DNA from 4 places in the Serratia sp. A07 genome. Region 4 is predicted to be linked to each of the others. Evidence: predicted binding sites of a transcription regulator. Region 4 holds the regulator's gene; each other region holds the start of a gene.

Region 1 (3,341 bases), on a different contig from region 4:
TGCCCACCGAGTTGAAGGTGTATGGGCCTTCGTTGATGGTGACTTTCTGGCCGTGCATGTAGGACACACCGACGTCGACCGACGCGTCTTTGTTGAACGCGTAAGAGGTACCTGCGCTGACCCAGAAGCGGTCCTGATCCGGAATGGAGATAGAGCGGTTCTGTGCCGGCACCGGGCTGTCATCGAAGGCGACGCCGCCGCGGAAGGTCCAGTTGTCGTCGTAGAAGTAGGTGGTACCCAGCGCAATGCGGTAGGCATCGCGGAAGCCTTCATGCTTCTGGAACAGGGTCTGGCCGTTGCTGCCGGTGGCTCTCAGCTCCTGGAACTGGCTCCAGCTGGTGTACGCCAGGCTGTAGTGGATGGCCCACTGAGGCGCCACTTTGTTGTAGCCGGACAGTTCCCACATTTCCGGCAGGTTCAGATCCAGAGAGCCCGGGATGGTGCTGCCGCTGGTGCCCCACGGCAGACCAACGCCCAGCGCCTGGGTAATTGGGTTGTACTGTGCCGGCAGGCTGCTTTTGTAGTCGCCGTCGAACTTGATTTTCACTTCAGAACGGTAGGTGAAGCCGTAACGGTTGTTTTCGTCCACTTCGTACAGCAGGCCGGCATTCCAACCGAAGCCCCACTTATCGCCTTTCAGGTGAGAAATTTGGGTATCGCCAGGAATTTGAGCGATCATCCCGGCTTGCTGAGGCGTTAATTGACCGGTTTGCAGGCCTTGACCGGCAAGCAGCTTCGGCAATTCGCCGGCGTAGCGTTCCAGTTTGGCTCTGGCGTATACGGCGTCGAAGCCCAGACCGAAGCTGAAGTGTTGATCCAGGCGGTAAGCCCCGCTCAGATTCAGGTTCAGGGTTTCCAGATCGGTTTTGCCGCCATAAGCGCCTGCGGTGTAGCCGTCGTTGAATTCGGTCGCCAGACCGTAGTTGCTGGTGACCGATCCGCCTACGGCGAACTGATCGTTAATCGGGTGAACATAATGCAGGTTCGGCACCCAGGCGGTTGGCGCGATGTTTTTCGCATCCAGGCTGGCGCCGGAAGGGGATTTGCCGGTGATGTCTACATCCGGGTCGATAAAGACCGCGCCGATGGAAAGTTCCGGGCGGGTGTACATCATCAACAATGCCGGGTTGCGGCTCGCGGAGGCCGCCGTATCCGCCATGGCGCCTTCGCCAGAATACGAACGTCCTAAACCAGCTGCTGAGAACTCATTCAGCTGGAATCCTGCGGCAGACACGTTTGATGAAATAATTGCCACTGCAGCTGCGAGAGCTGATTTAGTCAATAGGTTTTTCTGGCTCATGACCAAAACCTCATTATGTGTTTATTATTTAAACTATGTTACGCAAGGTAACAAGGAGCGCGGGATTGTAGGGTCCGTTATCATTCAGACAAATCAGACCAGTGGCTGAAGTATAGGTCTGACCTGTGAAAATGTTGCAAGTTTGTTTTTGAAATATTTCCAACCTGATATCAAAAAAGAGATCTGCTTAACAAAAAGCCAGCAGTAAATAACAAAATTCTTACCATTCCTTAGCAGGCGCTCATTTTTATTTGTGATTTCCATCACTTAAAACACCCAGTAAAAGTAAGTGCTAGTGATTGCCGGCGCGGAAGCGTAAAATACCTACAGAATTTTGTGGCTTTGTGCCGGTGAGTAAAACGGCAATTTGGGCTGATAACCAAGGCCCTTGAGGAGAACCAATCATGTCAGATGCAATTAATAAATGCAGCGCCCAGGAAACCGCCGCGTGTTGCTGCGTGGATGTCGGCACCGTGATGGATAACACCGATTGCACCGCGTCCTACAGCCAGGTGTTCAGCAATCAACAAGATGCGGAAGCCATGCTGGCCGCCCTGAGCGAAAAGGCGCGCGCGGTAGAATCCGACCCTTGTGACATCAGCAGTAGCATTAAACCGGTTGACGGCGGCGTGCAGTTGGAGGCCGATTTCACCTTCGCCTGCCAGGCGGAAACCCTGATCTTCCAGCTCGGCCTGCGTTAATCCCCGCTTTACCCCCGGCGCCGCCTGCCGCGCGTCGGGGATTGCCTTCCCTACATCGCCCCCGATAGAAAGTGCGCCTGCTCGCAGTTTTGATCTCTGCCGGTTTGCCAAATGTAACCGTTTGGTTAACAATGACCTCATCAGGTCAGACCTCTTTCTGCCCATTGCGCTGACGTTATTTTCTTCAGGAGCATTTATGAGTAAGGCACTGCCGTTGGTGACCCGTCATGGTGACCGCATTGCGATTGTGAATGGACTGCGTACCCCCTTTGCCAAACAGGCGACTGCCTATCACGGCATTCCGGCGGTGGATTTAGGGAAAACGGCGGTGAGCGAGCTGTTGGCGCGCAGCGGTATCGATCCGCAGCTTATCGAACAGCTGGTGTTCGGCCAGGTGGTGCAAATGCCCGAGGCGCCGAACATCGCGCGTGAAATCGTGCTGGGCACCGGCATGAGCGTCCATACCGACGCCTACAGCGTGTCGCGCGCCTGTGCCACCAGCTTCCAGGCAATCGCCAACGTGGCGGAGAGCATCATGGCCGGCAGCATCAGCGTCGGCATCGCCGGCGGGGCGGACTCTTCTTCCGTTTTGCCGATCGGCGTCAGCAAGGCGCTGGCACGCACGCTGGTGGACGTCAACAAGGCGCGTACGCTGTCGCAGCGTCTCAAACTGTTCAGCCGGCTGAAATTCCGCGATCTGATGCCGGTACCACCGGCGGTGGCGGAGTATTCCACCGGGCTGCGCATGGGCGATACCGCCGAGCAGATGGCGAAGAGCCACGGCATCACCCGCGAGGCGCAGGATGCGCTGGCGCACCGTTCCCACGAGCTGGCGGCCAAGGCCTGGCAGCAGGGGTGGCTGCGCGACGAGGTGATGACCGCCTACGTGCCGCCTTACCGCGCGCAGCTTTCTGAAGACAACAACATCCGCAAAGATTCCAGCCTGGCGTCCTACGCCAAGCTGAAACCGGCGTTCGATCGCAAGCACGGTAGCGTCACCGCGGCCAACAGCACACCGTTGACCGACGGCGCGGCGGCGGTGTTGATGATGAGCGAGTCGCGCGCCAAAGAGCTGGGGCTGCAGCCGCTGGGCTATTTGCGCAGCTTCGCCTTCGCCGCCATCGACGTGTGGGAAGACATGCTGCTGGGGCCTTCCTACGCCACGCCGCTGGCGCTGGATCGCGCCGGTATCGGCCTGGCCGATCTGACGCTCATCGACATGCATGAAGCCTTCGCCGCGCAAACGCTGGCTAACCTGAAGATGTTCGCCAGCGAAGAGTTCGCCCGCGAGAAGCTTGGCCGCAGCCAGGCGATCGGCGAAGTGGACATGGACAAATTCA
Region 2 (3,341 bases), on a different contig from region 4:
CCGGTTTAGCCTGCGAGAAAATAATCACTCGGGTGATCTGTTGCATTTTATTAACCTGATGTTGCGTGCGGATAAGCGAAAAACGCGAATCGATTGCGCATTATTTGTTCATTTTCGGGCGGGGAAAAAGGGGACTGCAGCGGTGCGCCGTCGGTTTCGACGGCGCAGAAGGCGGACTAATAGCGGGTAGCGATGGCGTTGTCGTTGAAGAACGCCATGAAGTCGGCGTCCGGTTGGCGGTCGCTGATCACCCGATCGAACTGCGTCAGGGGGCCGATGCAGGCCGGTTTGGTTTTGCCGAACTTGCTGTGGTCTGCCACCAGGATCTTTTGCTGCGCCATCGCCATGGCGCGATGCTTCATCTCCAGCTCGTCGAAGTTGAAGCAGGTGGCGCCGTGCTGCAGGCTGAGGCCGGCGGCGGAGATAAAGGCGATGTTCGGGCAGATGTGATCGAGCTCGTTACGGCCGCTGACGCTGGAAAAGATGTAGTTGTTCGGCTTGAACTCACCGCCGCACAGGACCACCTTGCAGTTAGGTTTGTCCTGCAGCGCCAGGAAGGTGTTCAGCGAATGACAGACGGCGGTGAAGGTCAGCTCGTCGGCGATGGCGTCGATGATCGCCGGGGTAGTGGTGCCGCAGTCGAAAAACACCGTGTCGTTTTCATTGATCAACGGGGCCGCCAGCAGGCCGATGCGCCGTTTCTCCGTCACCTGCTTGGCTTTTTGATCGGAAACGAAGTAGTTGGTCACGCCGTTGCTGCGCGGATCGGTCACCACATAGCCGCCGAGCAGCACCACCGCCGCCGGTTCGGCGCTCAGATCGCGGCGAATGGTCATCTCCGAGACCCCCAGCAGCACGGCGGCTTCTTTCAGGTGGATCTTGTCAGCGCGTTTTAACGCCTGAACTAGCCGGTTGATACGTTCTTCGCGCCGCGTTTCCATAGGTCCGTCTTCCCACAGGTAGTAGAGGTAAAAGGGCGTGCCGGCGTGTCCGGCGCTAAACACAACAATGCGGGGCAATATCGGGCCGCCTTGGCCGCCCGTATTGTCCCGCATCGGAGTGTATTGGCAGTGCCCGTCAGGGCATGCCGACGATCAGTAGCTGCCCGCCGCCGGCTGCGCGCCGGAAACGATGGCGACGCCGGAGCTGGTGCCGATACGCGTGGCGCCGGCGTTGATCATCTTCTCGGCGGTGGCGCGATCGCGCACGGCGCCGGAAGCTTTCACGCCCATTTCGCTGCCTACGGTCTCGCGCATCAGTTTGACGTGCTCTTCCCGAGCGCCGCCGGTGCTGAAGCCGGTGGAGGTTTTCACGAAGGCCACATCGAGTTCGCGACACATTTCACAAACCTGGACGATCTGCGCATCGCTGAGCAGGCAGGTTTCCAATATTACCTTCAACGGGATCGCCGCGCAAACCTCGCGCACGGCGGCGATGTCGGCTTTCACTTCGTCTAACAGGCCGCTTTTCAACCAGCCGACGTTGATCACCATATCGATCTCTTGTGCGCCGGCGGCGATTGCCGCTTTGGCTTCAAAGGCTTTGGCGACGGTCAGGCCGGCACCCAGCGGGAAACCGATCACCGAGCAGACTTTTACGGTGCTTTCCTGCAGCAGCTGGGCTGCCAGCGGCACGTAGCCGGAGTTGACGCATACCGCATAGAAGTTGTGCTGCTGCGCTTCTTCGCACAGTTTGGCGATCTGCAGTTCGGTGGCGTCCATCGCCAGCAGGGTGTGGTCAACATAGCTGGCGTAATCGATGGTTTCGGTGGTCATCGCGATTCCTTAGTGAGGTTAAGACAGTAAGCGGGATGGATAATGTGAAAATAATAACATTTAGATGCCGATAAACCTAGTGATGTTTAAAAAATGTCGATCCGATCGTCGCTATAATGCTGTTATAGGTATAACTTAAAGGCGTTTCATTTGTTATTTAAATAACATTTCAGGGCTCGCGGCCTGCGCGGGCGCAGCGTCGAGGGAAAAAAGATGAAGATCAACATCGATCTGGCTCCTGAAGCTTTCGGGGCGCATCGGCAGGAACTGTTCCGCAATGCGGATTTCGCGGTGAGCACGCATCGCTGCACAGAACGCGGGCCGATGCTGACGTTGGCGAATCATCGTGGCGCACTGACGGTTTTACCGTATCAGGGCCTCGCGATCTGGGACGCCGAGTTTGACGGTTATTCGCTGAAGTCGGGCCGCCGCAGCGTAAAGGGCGCCGGAAGAAAGCGCGCTGACGATGCCGCGTTCTGCCCTGCCTGGCCGAATCAGGACGGTGAGCCGCTGCAGATGCAACGCGTGTGGCTCCAACTGGCGGGCGATGAGCTGACGTTGCACGGCGAGGGGGAGCGGGCGGGTGGGCGTTGGCGCATCGGCCCGGCGCTGCGTCTGGCGGCGCAGAGCGCACAGTTCGCCATTGAGATGACGCTCACCAACCTGGCCGAGCGGCCGCAGCCGCTGCGCTATGTGTGTCGCCTCAACTACGGCTGCATTCCCGACGCGGTATTCCGTCAGAACCTGCCGGCGCCGGCGCTGTTGGGGGATGCGCTCGGGCAGGAACTGCTGTGCTCCGACGATCTGTCGCGCTATGTGGATCAGGCCGAGTTCTTTATGCTGGCACCGCAAGGCCGGCGCTATGTGACGCGCTTCGCTACCGGGCAATTCAACTATGGCCTGCGGCGCATCGCCGTTCAGGGCAACCGGCGGCTGCTGGCTTTTATCCAGCCGGCGAACTGTCGCCCGAATGCGCTGGAGGAAGAGGCGGGAATGATGCTGGGGGCGGGAAAAACGCGGGCGTTTTGCGTGACCACCGGCGTGGTGTGAAATAACGGGGCGGTAACGCCCCGGTCATGTTGTGCAGTTACTCTTTCACCCAGCCACGGCGAATGGCGAAGGCGAACAGGAAACGATACAGGCGCGACAGCTTGTCGGCGATGACATCGCCGAACAGATTCCACACCAGCTGGGCGAACAGACAGCCGACCAGGCCGAGCAGGAAACCGCCGACCATATCCAGCGGCCAGTGCACGCCGAGGTAAACGCGTGACCAGGCGATGCCGACGGCGACGATCATCAGCAGCACGCCGGACCAGACCCGGTGCCAGAACAGGAACGCCAGCGCAAAGGTAAAGATGGCGGTGCCGTGATCGCTTGGGAACGAGCTGTCCGGCGCATGTGCCAGGAAGGTATAGCCAACGCCGGCGACGAACGGGCGCTCATGCGGCAGCAGCGCGCCGATGGTGGCGGCGGCGAGCATGGCGAACAGCAGCGCGATAGTGGTTTTCGCCACCACCTGGCGCTGCGAAACCAGCTGGCTTTGCGGCCCCCACAGCCACAGGC
Region 3 (3,341 bases), on a different contig from region 4:
CGGCAAAGAAGCTGTATACGGTGAAGTCGAAAATCTCCAGGCCGTTGCCCAGGCTGGCGCCGACAATGACTTTGTAATTTACCGCGCCTTTCTCTGCCGTTTGGCTTTTGGGCAAGGTTTTTTCAGCAGTGTTCATCGTTATCTCTCGCGATAGGTGGACGGTGTGTTGTTATTATTTTCTGGCCGTGGTGGCATTATCCGGGACGGCGATAACCGCCGCCCGAAGCGGCAACAGAATGGCAACGTCTCCTTTACATATACTTGTATGTACAACCCTGTGCAATATGAGGGCGGTTAACGGGATAACGCGGGTTTGATTTTTTTAAGGTTTTGTATTTATATGTTTTTTTTGAATTTATAACGTGTGGCAGTGAGGTGATTTAGTGCCGATTTAGTGAGCTGTAGCGCATTAATCATCGAAAAAATCCTGGCATTTAAGAAGGGGGTCACAAAATGTCGCGTATAGCAGAATATGTGGCGATAGTCGGCAAGAAATAGAATTAAATAGAAGTGTGTTGACTGTATCAATGATTATCAAGAGGTATTCAGGTGCGATTTATTCTTACCTGGTGCGGTATCTGGCGAGAATGTATTTCATTTTTTATTTTAATTAATACCGATAATTAATATGTTTTGTGAATTTGTTCGAGCTATTGTACGGTTTGCTGAGCGAAGCCTCCCCGTGACTTTCATCGGTATTATCCAACGCAGGTATGATTCATCCGTCGGCGCCGCTCAAAATGTCACCAAAACTTCCCGCGATCTCTGAACCCCGTTGTGGCATAATGCGCGCCAAATCACATTCCCTATGTATAAAGAGCGAGCGCTGTGTTAAGCACCAACAACATCACCATGCAGTTCGGCAGCAAGCCGTTGTTTGAAAACATCTCTGTCAAATTCGGCGGCGGCAACCGTTACGGCCTGATCGGCGCCAACGGCTGCGGCAAGTCCACCTTTATGAAAATCCTCGGCGGCGATTTGGCGCCGACCGGCGGCAACGTGTTCCTCGATCCGAACGAGCGCCTGGGTAAACTGCGTCAGGATCAGTTCGCCTTCGAACAATACAGCGTGCTGGACACCGTGATCATGGGCCACACCGAGCTGTGGGCGGTGAAGGAAGAGCGCGACCGCATCTACGCCATGGCGGAGATGAGCGAAGAAGACGGCTATAAAGTGGCCGATCTGGAAGTCGCCTACGGCGAGATGGACGGTTACACCGCCGAAGCGCGCGCCGGCGAACTGCTGCTTGGCGTCGGCATTCCGGTGGAACAGCACTACGGCCCGATGAGCGAAATCGCGCCGGGCTGGAAGCTGCGCGTGTTGCTGGCGCAGGCGCTGTTCTCCGATCCGGAAATCCTGCTGCTCGACGAACCGACGAACAACCTGGACATCGATACCATTCGCTGGCTGGAGCAGGTGCTGAACGAACGCAACAGCACCATGATCATCATCTCGCACGACCGTCACTTCCTGAACATGGTCTGCACCCACATGGCGGATCTGGACTACGGCGAACTGCGCGTTTATCCGGGCAACTACGATGAATACATGACCGCCGCCACCCAGGCGCGTGAACGTCTGCTGGCCGACAACGCCAAGAAGAAGGCGCAGATCAACGAGCTGCAATCGTTCGTCAGCCGCTTCAGCGCCAACGCCTCCAAATCCAAGCAGGCCACCTCGCGCGCCCGCCAGATCGACAAGATCCAGCTGGAAGAAGTGAAGGCCTCCAGCCGCCAGAACCCGTTCATCCGTTTCGATCAGGACAAGAAGCTGTTCCGTAACGCGCTGGAAGTGGAAGCGCTTACCAAGGGCTTCGACAACGGCCCGCTGTTCAGCAAGCTGAACCTGATGGTGGAAGTGGGTGAGAAGGTTGCGGTGCTGGGCGCCAACGGCATCGGTAAAACCACCTTGCTGAAAACGCTGGTGGGCGACGCGCAGCCGGACAGCGGCACCGTGAAGTGGTCGGAAAACGCCCGCATCGGTTACTACGCGCAGGATCACGAATACGAGTTCGACGATACCCTGACCGTGTTCGACTGGATGAGCCAGTGGAAGCAGGAAAAAGACGACGAGCAGGCGGTGCGCAGCGTGCTGGGCCGTTTGCTGTTCAGCCAGGACGACATCAAGAAGAAAGTGAAGGTGCTGTCCGGCGGCGAGAAGGGCCGCATGCTGTTCGGCAAGCTGATGATGCAGCGCCCGAATATTCTGGTGATGGACGAACCGACCAACCACCTGGATATGGAATCCATCGAATCGCTGAACATGGCGCTGGAGATGTACGAAGGCACGCTGATCTTCGTCTCCCACGACCGTGAGTTCGTCAGCTCGCTGGCGACGCGCATTCTGGAAATCACCCCGAACAAGGTGATCGACTTTACCGGCAACTACGAAGACTATCTGCGCAGCCAGGGCATCGTGTAACCCTCGCGGCAACGCATCAGGGCGGGAATTATCCCGCCCTTTTTTTATCCGTCATTCCCCGCCGCACACCTCGCAGTGCGGATCCTTCGGCAGTTTCATCTCGCGGAATTGCATGCTCATCGCATCGAACATCAACAGCTTGCCGCGCAGCGGCTGACCATAGTCGGCCAGCAGCTTGATGGCTTCCATCGCCTGCAGGGTGCCGATGGTGCCGACCAGCGGGGCCATCACGCCCGCTTCGACGCAGGTGAGGGCGCTGTCGCCGAATAGCCGGCTCAGGCAGCGGTAGCAGGGCTCGCCCGGCTGATAGGTGAACACGCTGAGCTGGCCTTCCATACGGATCGCCGCGCCGGAAACCAGCGGCCTCTGTTGCGCGTGGCACAGGCGATTCAGGGCGTCGCGCGCCGCCACGTTGTCGGTGCAGTCCAGCACCAGATCGCAGGCAGCGATTTCTGCCGCAATCGCCTCATCTTCCAAACGGCCGTTGATCGCGTCGATGCGGATATGCGGATTAATGGCGCTCAGTTCCTGCCTGGCGGAGGCGACTTTGCTCTGGCCGATGCGATCGTCGCGGTGCAGGATTTGGCGCTGCAGGTTGGAGAGCGAGACGGTGTCGAAATCCACCAGTACCAGATGGCCGACGCCGGCCGCCGCCAGGTAAGGCGCGGCGGCGCAGCCCAGCCCGCCCAGCCCGGCGATCAGCACGCGGGCGGCCTTCAGCTTCTCCTGGCCGTCGAAGTCAAAGCCGCGCAGCACGATCTGGCGGTTGTAGCGCAGCGCTTCGGCGTCGGTCAATTCCGGCAGCATGCTCAGCTCCTCAGCAGGGCGTTGAACGGCTCGATCTCCACCGTTTCGCCTACCGCCACCGAACCGCGTTCGCGCTCCAGCACGATGAAACAGTTGCCCTGGCTGTAGGAGCT
Region 4 (3,341 bases):
CACCCGGGTGGCGTTATACCCGTTTTGGCTCACCAGCATGATGGTGAGCAGGATCCAGTAAGGCTTCGGCAGGTTGAATACCGTACCCAGGCTGCTGCCGACCGCCAGCGTTACGCCCAGCCGCGCGGCGTTGCGCAGGGCGGTGGATTTGAACGACAGATAGCTGACTAGCGCCGGCCAAAACGGCAGGCGGTGCTGGCCGGGCATCAGGTCGCGGCGGTACAGCGGATGCTGGGTGCGCAGCAGGCGGGCGATGCGGCTGAAGTGGTAATAACAAAACTGGCCGACCGGATTATCGGGATGCTGCGCCGCCATTTTTTCCAGCGCCGCCAGCTCGTGGGTCATGGAGAAGCGCTTCGAATGTTGATGATAGAGAATATCGTGCGCCACCACGCGCAGCCGGCCGGCGATCACCTGAGCATTGCGGCGAATGATCGCTTCGGCCTGGCTCTGCTCCACCAGTTTTTGCACCTCTTCCGGCAGATGCAGGCTGACGGTGATGTGCTCCTGCAGGTCCATCGCCACCTGAAAGGCGCGCTGCAGGCGCTTTTGCTCGAGATTGTTGGCGTGCGGCAGGAAATTAAGCTGTTGGTACAACAGGCTGATCAGGTCCATCACCTTTTGCTGGCGCACCAGCAGCGGCGGCAGCGCGGTCTGCGGATCGGTGTGCTGGGTCAGCAGCGAGTATTTGGCTTCGAAATAGTCCGCCAGTTCCAGGTAGAGCTGGCTCAGCGTCTCGCGCATCGGCTGCTCTTTCCACAGCTTGAACCAGAACCAGGTGAATAAGCCGTACCAGGCGGTGCCGATCGCGTACAGCAGCGGCGCCTGCCAGATAGGCACCGTGCCGGCCGTGCTGAGGGCGAAGATGGCGGCCACCAGCGCCGCCGGCAACAGCCGGGCGTGCAGCGGGCTGATTTCGCCGGTGACGCCGAGCAGCAGCGCCAGGCCCAGCATCAGCGCCGGCAGCGGCACGTGCCACAGCAGGGCCTGTTGCAGCAGCACGCTGCTGAAGGCGAACAGCGAACCGCCGACGATCAGTCGTTTAAAGAAGCGCTTATGCGGCGTATCCAGCCCGGCGATATTGCAGCAGGCGGGCACGAGGGAGAACATCAGGCCGAGCTGCAGCTGGCCTATCAGCAGGCCGAACAGCACCGGCAGGCACAACACCAGCGTTTGTCGCAGTGCGTAGTTGATTTCCGGGTGGTAGATCAGGCGGCGCCACATGGCAGAGAGCAGACAAAAAAACGGCGCAGACTGCGCCGTTTTTTCAGGGATTAACGGGTGCCGTAGACGACAATGGTTTTGCCGTGGGCGGAAATCAGGTTTTGATCTTCCAGCATTTTCAGAATACGGCCAACGGTTTCACGCGAGCAGCCGACGATCTGGCCGATCTCCTGACGGGTGATCTTGATCTGCATGCCGTCCGGGTGAGTCATGGCGTCAGGTTGCTTCGCCAGATTCAGCAGGGTTTGCGCGATGCGGCCGGTAACGTCCAGGAAGGCGAGGTTGCCCACTTTTTCGGAGGTGACCTGCAGGCGGCTCGCCATTTGGGCGGACAGACGCATCAGGATGTCCGGGTTCACCTGGATCAGCTGGCGGAATTTCTTGTAGGAAATTTCGGCCACTTCACAGGCGGTTTTCGCGCGAACCCAGGCGCTGCGCTCCTGGCCTTCTTCGAACAATCCGAGCTCGCCGATGAAATCCCCCTGGTTGAGGTAGGACAGGATCATCTCTTTACCTTCTTCATCCTTGATCAGCACCGCGACGGAGCCTTTCACGATGTAGTAAAGCGTTTCGGCCTTTTCACCTTGGTGAATCAGCGTACTCTTCGATGGATATTTGTGGATATGGCAATGAGACAGGAACCATTCGAGAGTAGGGTCTGTTTGCGGTTTGCCGAGAACCATTCGCTGTTATCCTCTGTTGTTATCGCTGCCTTGTGTCACAGGGGTCAGAGTTCCCTGTAAAACTCGCCTGTAGCCGCAGTCATGAGCGAGGGCTACCGGCAAGTTTTGAGGCGTGTCATAAAAATACGCTGTCGCTCTAGCATATTAACTTGCCGTAAGCGCTGCAAGCTACATTCTGTTAACATACCGGTAAAGGAGCCTTTCTCTGGGCGTTTCCCTGAAATTCAGTGTCCCGGAAAGATTTATTGCGGCTCTGTTTGTAGCACAGAGTAAGGCGGGTGTCTCGTGTTGTCTCGCTTCAGCATGATTAGCATCAGGTTACGTTGCCTGTTTCTATGCGAAAGCGTACTCTGATTTTAAGAAATCAACCGGAGTGACCAGAATGCAGGCAAGAGTTAAATGGGTGGAAGGGTTAACGTTTTTGGGGGAATCGGCCTCCGGCCACCAGGTCCTGATGGATGGCAACGCCGGTGATAAAGCGCCCAGCCCAATGGAGATGGTGCTGATGTCGGTGGGCGGCTGCAGCGCGATCGACGTGGTGTCCATCCTGCAAAAAGGGCGCAACGACGTGCGCGACTGTGAGGTGAAGCTGACCTCCGAGCGCCGCGAAGAAGCCCCGCGGTTGTTCACCCATATCAACCTGCACTTCATCGTTACCGGCCAGGACCTGACCGACAAGATCGTCGAGCGTGCGGTGAACCTGTCGGCGGAGAAATACTGCTCGGTGGCGCTGATGCTCAACAAGGCCGCCACGGTGACCCACAGCTTCGAGATCCGCCAACCGGCGTAATCGAGACGGAGCGCGGCCCGGCGCCGCGCTCAACGCATTTATTCGATCTTCTTGCCTTCCAGCAACCGCTGCACCAGCGGCGCCATGATCAGCTCCATCGCCAGCCCCATCTTGCCGCCCGGCACCACTAACGTATTGATGTGTGAGATAAACGAGCCCTGCAGCATCGCCAGCAAATAGGGGAAATCTATCTGATCCAGCCCGCGGAAGTGGATCACCACGAAGCTTTCGTCCAGTGAGGGAATCGCCTTGGCGGCGAACGGGTTGGAGGTGTCCACCGTCGGCACGCGCTGGAAGTTGATGTGGGTGCGCGAGAACTGCGGCGTGATGTAGTTGATGTAATCTTCCATCGAACGCACCACCGAATCCATCACCGCTTCGCGAGAGTGGCCACGCTCGCCGGTATCGCGGATCAGTTTCTGAATCCACTCCAGGTTGACGATCGGCACCACGCCGACCAGCAGATCGACGTGGTTGGCCACGTCATGGTGCTCGGTGACCACGCCGCCGTGCAGCCCCTCGTAGAACAGCACGTCAGTCGGCGCCGGCAGCGGTTCCCACGGGGTGAAGGTACCCGGCACCTGATTGTAGGGCACCGCTTCGTCGTAGGTGTGCAGATACTTGCGCGAGCGCCCGGTGCCGTT

What was found. The regulator CRP, encoded in region 4, controls carbon source genes, mostly activating them, when cyclic AMP is high. The targets are predictions, from matches to a motif close to ATGTGANNNNNNTCACAT.
Region 1: AC4PR2_RS12215 (YfcZ/YiiS family protein) is a predicted target of CRP. The motif match lies at 1,552-1,569, and genes of this name have one in related genera.
Region 2: deoC (deoxyribose-phosphate aldolase) is a predicted target of CRP. The motif match lies at 1,818-1,835, and genes of this name have one in related genera.
Region 3: AC4PR2_RS03335 (ABC-F family ATPase) is a predicted target of CRP. The motif match lies at 786-803, and genes of this name have one in related genera.

What each region holds. Positions count from the first base shown of each region.
Region 1 is NZ_JBZXDO010000009.1:133,822-137,162, reverse strand. It holds gene fadL (long-chain fatty acid transporter FadL) at 1-1,300, opposite strand, end outside; gene AC4PR2_RS12215 (YfcZ/YiiS family protein) at 1,705-2,001, shown strand; gene fadI (acetyl-CoA C-acyltransferase FadI) at 2,198-3,341, shown strand, end outside.
Region 2 is NZ_JBZXDO010000008.1:155,694-159,034, reverse strand. It holds gene deoR (DNA-binding transcriptional repressor DeoR) at 177-941, opposite strand; gene deoC (deoxyribose-phosphate aldolase) at 1,095-1,775, opposite strand; gene AC4PR2_RS11335 (aldose epimerase family protein) at 1,989-2,825, shown strand; gene ybjG (undecaprenyl-diphosphate phosphatase) at 2,863-3,341, opposite strand, start outside.
Region 3 is NZ_JBZXDO010000002.1:280,823-284,163, forward strand. It holds gene AC4PR2_RS03330 (MFS transporter) at 1-136, opposite strand, end outside; gene AC4PR2_RS03335 (ABC-F family ATPase) at 829-2,421, shown strand; gene moeB (molybdopterin-synthase adenylyltransferase MoeB) at 2,473-3,228, opposite strand; gene moeA (molybdopterin molybdotransferase MoeA) at 3,231-3,341, opposite strand, start outside.
Region 4 is NZ_JBZXDO010000007.1:23,018-26,358, reverse strand. It holds gene AC4PR2_RS09725 (YccS/YhfK family putative transporter) at 1-1,224, opposite strand, end outside; gene crp (cAMP-activated global transcriptional regulator CRP) at 1,275-1,907, opposite strand; gene AC4PR2_RS09715 (OsmC family protein) at 2,290-2,697, shown strand; gene AC4PR2_RS09710 (phosphoribulokinase) at 2,736-3,341, opposite strand, start outside.